2 regions of the Jeotgalibacillus sp. JSM ZJ347 genome follow, and region 1 is predicted to be linked to the other one. Evidence: riboswitches for the same ligand, from Rfam matches in the RefSeq annotation. Region 1 holds a riboswitch; the other holds the start of a gene.

Region 1 (3,132 bases):
ACTAATGAACCACCATACTGGTCGAGATAATAATCTTCGGTAAAGTCAGGATCTTCACCGTGTCCTCCCTTCACCAGCACCCCCTGCGCGCCGCTTTCAAGTATCTTCTCAGCAGCCATTCGTCTTGTCGTTTCATCCGATATACTGATACCGCTTAACGCTTCTGCTTCAGGTATATTCGGAGTGACTACAGCAGCAAGGGGCAAAAGATTTTCAATCAATGAATCCTTCGCCTCCTCCCGCAGCAGGCTGGCTCCTCCTTTAGCGATCATGACCGGGTCAACAATCAAATGCTTCCATTCATAATACTTAATATATTTTGCTACCGTCTGAATCGTCTTAACATCAAACAGCATACCGGTTTTAAGCGCTGCAATCTCAAAGTCTTCACCCACTGCCTGCAGCTGCTTTTCCAGATTGCCGACCGGTACTGGAGCAACGTCTTTTACCCCCAGCGTATTTTGAGCTGTGACGGCAGTTATAACTGATGTCCCAAATACACCCAGTTCCTGAAATGTTTTAATATCAGCCTGAATCCCTGCTCCGCCTCCTGAATCTGAACCTGCAATTGTTAGTACCTGCTTCATCGTGTGCCTCCTTTTTGAAATCTGCTCTCATTCATTTCATACACTGCGTCAAGGAACGCAGTTTTAAAGCTCCCCGGACGATATGACACAGCAGCTGCTTTTTCACCTGCTTCACCATAAAATTGAACAGCCTCTGCTACAGCATCAACTGATTGTTCAACAGTTAAAAACGCTGCAGTCACACTTGAAAGTAAACAACCCATTCCGGTAACAGAAGACATTATCTGACGCCCTGCCTGGATCTCATGCACAACCTCACCGTCTGTCACGATATCAACTGCACCTGTCACAGCGATAATCAGGTTATATGTCCTAGCAGCTTCTAAAGCGATTGAAGTAAGATCAGCATCACCCTCCCCGGCATCAACACCTTTTGCAGACCAATCTCTTCGCATAATGGCAGCAAGTTCTCCTGCATTACACCTTAGAGCTGTGATCTTAACTCCCTTTAATATTTCATCAATAGCTGAGAGTCGATAAGAGGTTGCACCGGCCCCTACAGGATCAAGCACAACTGGTATGCCTGTTTTATTTGCTGCTCTGCCTGCATGTATCATACTCTCAACTGATCGCTTATTAAGTGTTCCTATATTCAACGATAGTGCGTCTGCAATAGACGTAAGTTCCTCTACTTCTTCAAGCTCATCCCCCATAACCGGTGAAGCACCGAGTGCTAACATTCCATTCGCCTGAAAATTGGCGACAACGTAGTTCGTTATACAGTGAACCAGCGGCTTCTTTTCTCTTAGCTGTTTAATCATTTTTGACACGCTCCTTTAATTGAATTGCCCAGCTTTCTTTCGTCCATGCCTGCTCCCAGAAGTTCAACTCGTAATAGCTGCTTCTGCTGAAGTGAGCCTTTAATTCTTTGATTCTCTCGTCTGAAAGATCCTCTGCCAGTTCATTCATTCTGTTAATTTGTTCTTCTACGAGCTCTCCGAACCATTCAGAACCATATGTTTCAATCCACTTTTGATAAATTGGGTGCTCCGGCTTTTCATTCTTCAAACGCTCACCAATTTCATAGTAGAGCCAGTAGCACGGCAGGATCGCAGCAAGCACATCAGCCAGGTCCCCTTTAGCTGAGCGGTACATATGGGACACATATGCATAAGCAGTAGGAGACGGCTCAAAACGCCTCCAGTCCTCATCTGTCACTCCAAGCAGTTCCATAAAGGATTCATGCAGCGCAAGCTCAGCTGCACACGTCTGCTCTGAGTGATGTGCAAAGCTTTTTGTCGTCTTCAGATCCTTTGCTTTCACAGCACCAATCGCCTGTACCTTTGCAAAATGCGTTAAATAATATGCATCCTGCATCACATAAAACTTAAATACATCAAGCGGCAAACTCCCTTCAGCAATCCCTTTTACAAAAGGGTGCTCAAAGCTTGCTTCCCAAAGATCGTTACACTCTTTTCTTACATCTGAACAAAAAGTCATAATTTCTCCTCCTTCGTATAATAAATCTGACAAAACGCTTACTAAATAAACATTATTTAAGCTATTTATTGTATTTGAACAGCTGATAATTGTAGCGTAAGGGGGTGACTCCTATGGCAGGAAGGGACAGGTGAGACAGAGCACGGCGCAGCCTGCTGGCTCACCGCCCGGCCATAGAAAGCGTCCCCCTGAAGCGGAAATTATCAGCCCACTTTACAAATACCAACAAAAAACGCCGCCTTCCAATTTCTCTGGAAAGCGGCGTATATTAAAAGGTTCGCATATACGGCCACTTCCCTACGCTGGTATGATCCAGATCAGGTTCAAAGGGTCCGGACAACAGTCCGTCTCAGCCGGTTTAACCGGCTCCCCCAGTGGGTGTTATTCTATTCAATTATTACTGCAGATTGTCTACTGTTCTGCCATCTGCTTCAACGCCCTTTAAATACTTGATCCGGCGCTGTGCAGACGTTTCACTTACCTGCTCGTCCGCATGGTATGAAGAACGAACCATTGGACCTGCTTCACAATGCTTGAATCCTTTAGAAAGGGCAATTTCCTTCAGCTCTGCGAATTCATCCGGGTGATAATAACGCACAACATCAAGATGCTTTTTCGTTGGCTGCAGGTACTGACCAAGTGTCAGGATATCTACATTGTGTGCACGCAGATCATCCATCGCTTCAATCAGCTCTTCCTTCGTTTCACCAAGACCAACCATGATACTTGATTTTGTCGGGATATTCGGCGCAATTTCTTTTACACGTGCAAGCAGTTCAAGTGAACGGTCATACATCGCACGCGCACGTACTCTTTTCGTCAGACGGCGAACCGTTTCGATATTGTGGTTGAAAATATCCGGCTCTGCATCCATTAGTGTATGAAGGCTTTCATAATCACCTTTCATATCTGAAGGTAATACTTCGACTGTACAGCTTGGCAGACGGCGGTGAATCGCACGGACTGTCTCAGCAAATACTGCAGCGCCCCCGTCATTCAAGTCATCACGCGCAACCGCTGTGACAACGACGTGTTTTAAGCCCATCATTTCAGTAGACTCTGCCACACGTTCAGGCTCGCCCCAGTCAAGCTCATTCGGCAGACC
Region 2 (3,132 bases), on a different contig from region 1:
TAACAATACCTTTTCAAGCATTTCTTTAAAATAATCAAAGCGGTCAACGCGGACAAATAACGGTCCAAGCCCTGCAATCGCATATTCAAGCGGTACAGGTCCGTTCTGCCACGGGGTCCCTGCTTCCACACCCTGATCGTTTTCATCTGATATCAACTGATACTGCTGATCATCAAAGTCAACGAATGAAATCGTCTTTTTACCAAACTGCTCCTGCACACCCTTATGCTTCACATTCAAACGGTCAAACCGCTTCTCCCAGTAATCAATTGCAGCATCACTCGGCACGCGGAAAGATGTTTTTGAAATTTCATTCGTTCCGTGATTTCCTTTTGGGATACCAGGAAAATCAAAGAACGTCATATCTGTACCGGGATTTCCAGTATCATCAGCAAAGAACAAATGATACGTCTGGATATCATCCTGATTCACTGTTTTTTTAACCAGCCTCATACCAAGTACATAAGTGAAAAACTCGTAATTTTTTTCAGCACTGCTTGTGATCGCAGTAACGTGGTGAATGCCTTTTAATGCTTTAATCGACATATTCATGAGCCTCCTCCAGTGCAATGTTCATACCCATAGCATCTAATGATTTCATATTGAATGCAAGAATTATGACTGCTCAAGTGTTTAAAATGTAAATCCACCTGAAAGTGCTTCATAATAAGGAGTAACAGCATGAAAGGAGGAGCAATGATATGAGTATTCCGAAAGTGGATTTTTACTTTGGCGCGCTGCTTTCACATCTCGTTAACCGCGGATTCTCACCTGTCATGAAAGAAGGCGGGCAGGATCGCAGAATCTATGCGCTTGAAAATGAGATAGACAGCTATTTCATCTATGCAAAATACTCGTTTACCCCCCGTTTTAAAAAAGAATCGCGTATCTGGACCTTCTCCTTTTACGATACAGAAATGGAAAAAACACTTCGCAGCCAGCATGACAACCAATACCTGTTTGCGTTTATCTGTGGTGAAGAAGACCTTCAGAACACTGAAATCATCTTACTGACAGCAAGCGAAGTTTCAGAGTGTATTAAAACCTCAGAATCCGGCCGGAAGTGGCTGACGATCGAAATGGCGGACCGCAAAAGAACACTTACTGTTCGAGGAAGTGCACATTCGAAGCCCGGGTATTCACTTAAGATCACACGCAGCACTGACCAGCGTCTTGAAGAACTGCCAACCATGCTTTTTTAAAAAGGAGACATGCATCTATGACGACCGAATTACCGTCTAACTTAAGCAAACCCTCTCAGCGCGCATTCGCTCAGGCAGGTATTAAAACGATGGATGATATTAGCAAGTACACTGAAAACGAGCTGGTTACCCTTCACGGCGTTGGACCAAAAACAATCAGACAGTTGAAAGAAGCCGGTGGTTCTTTTAAAAATACGTAAGAGGTGACGATTCATATGATGACCATCATACTAATCCTTTTTGTGTTTTTTATTACTTTTTGTATCAGCGCCCTGATGAATATCCTCAATAACACGATGCAGGGCAGGCACTGGTTTTACTCCGTATTATTTAGCCTCGTGATTGCAATTATTGGCGTTCTCATTTTTGAACCAAGGGAATGATTTTTTAATAAAAAGGTATAATATGGTTATAATTAGTTTTTAGAGGTGTTGCACATTCCATTCTCTGGTGATATAGTGGTCGTGCATAGAAAATTAAATACCGTTATCTGCACTAGGGGTGCGAATTAGCTGAGATGTGAGCAATAGCTCCGATCCCTTATGACTCGATCAGGATAATACCTGCGTGAGGAAGTGTAGTGACTTCTCTTTTTATATCAGGAGCAGTGGCTACATCTTTCGCAGATGTGGTCTTTTTTTGTGCAAAAACTGCTCTTGGGAGGAATACAAAATGGAATGTGGAACTAGCAACATTGTGGGGTGCCGCTTTTCGCTGCACCCAATGACCGGAGATTTTATCCCTGTCATAAAAGGCGCGCTGGAGGCAACAGATCTGACGGGCGTCTGGAAGCATACAGATGACGTCTCAACTGTGATCCGTGGACAGGAACAGCATGTATTTAATGTGATCAAAGCGATTACGCTGCATGCTGCAAAAACGGGTGAACATGTTGCGATCAATGCAACTTTTTCAGCCGGCTGTCCTGGTGATACTGCAGGTGATTCTTATATGGACGTTGATCCGAACGTGCATAACCAGGATGAAACAAGACAGTACGTTTCTTCACAATTTGCGCTGTATCCGATGAATAACCCTGATTACATGAGTGTCATTTACCGGGAAGTGGATCGCGCAAAGGAGCGTGGTGTTTTCAATGACTCCATGCATTATGCAAGCGGCATTCATGGAGATATTCATGACGTATTTGATTTTTACGAGGAGACGTTTGGCAAAGCAAGGTCTGACGAACACCGTCATTTAGTGATGACTGTTTCAATGAGTATCAACAGTCCGTCTCATAAGGGGAATCATCATGCTTAAGAACTGGAAACTGAAAGAAGTTGTCATGATGTCGCTGTTTGCGGTTGTGTTCGGCATTATTTACCTATTGTTCTTACATGTCGGAAACATCTGGGCTTCACTCATTGGTCCGATTGCTTATGAGTGGATCTTTGGGATCTGGTTTATTGTGTCTATTATCGTGATGGCGATCATCCGAAAGCCTGGCGCTGCAGTCATTCCTGAGACGATGGCTGCTGCGATTGAAGTGATGCTTGGGAATGCAGTCGGCCCCCGTCTGATTTTAGCAGGTGTCATACAGGGGCTGGGAGCAGAAGCAGTTTTCGCAGCCACAAGATATCGTCATTTCAACCTCGGCATTTATATGATGGCCGGAGCAGGGGCTGCAGTATTCAGCTTTGTGTATGGTTACTTACTGGGTGGATTTGCAGCACTCAGCACTGAATATGTATTACTGATGTTTGTGATTCGTGTAATGAGTGGCGCGATTATTGCAGGAGTAGGCGGTAAATATCTGGTTGACGCACTGCTTGCAACAGGCTCACTGAGAGGCTATGCCATTACTAAGCGTGATGTACATGCATAATGTCATCTCTTTGGAGGATGTGTCATTTCGATTTCCTGATGATGAACGGACTGTTTTTAAAGAGGTACATTTCAATGTTCAGGCGGGTGAACGTGTGGTGAT

What was found. Region 1 has a riboswitch for thiamine pyrophosphate ahead of tenA (thiaminase II). Riboswitches for the same ligand answer to the same signal wherever they lie in the genome.
Region 2: another riboswitch for thiamine pyrophosphate. It lies ahead of ACH6CZ_RS06995 (YkoF family thiamine/hydroxymethylpyrimidine-binding protein); the one in region 1 lies ahead of tenA (thiaminase II).

What each region holds. Positions count from the first base shown of each region.
Region 1 is NZ_JBISEN010000009.1:31,405-34,536, forward strand. It holds gene thiD (bifunctional hydroxymethylpyrimidine kinase/phosphomethylpyrimidine kinase) at 1-587, opposite strand, end outside; gene thiM (hydroxyethylthiazole kinase) at 584-1,348, opposite strand; gene tenA (thiaminase II) at 1,341-2,027, opposite strand; TPP riboswitch at 2,305-2,410, opposite strand; gene lipA (lipoyl synthase) at 2,425-3,132, opposite strand, start outside.
Region 2 is NZ_JBISEN010000002.1:218,803-221,934, reverse strand. It holds gene ACH6CZ_RS07010 (ring-cleaving dioxygenase) at 1-540, opposite strand, end outside; gene ACH6CZ_RS07005 (hypothetical protein) at 702-1,202, shown strand; gene ACH6CZ_RS07000 (helix-hairpin-helix domain-containing protein) at 1,220-1,402, shown strand; TPP riboswitch at 1,690-1,793, shown strand; gene ACH6CZ_RS06995 (YkoF family thiamine/hydroxymethylpyrimidine-binding protein) at 1,875-2,465, shown strand; gene ACH6CZ_RS06990 (ECF transporter S component) at 2,458-3,030, shown strand; gene ACH6CZ_RS06985 (ABC transporter ATP-binding protein) at 3,050-3,132, shown strand, end outside.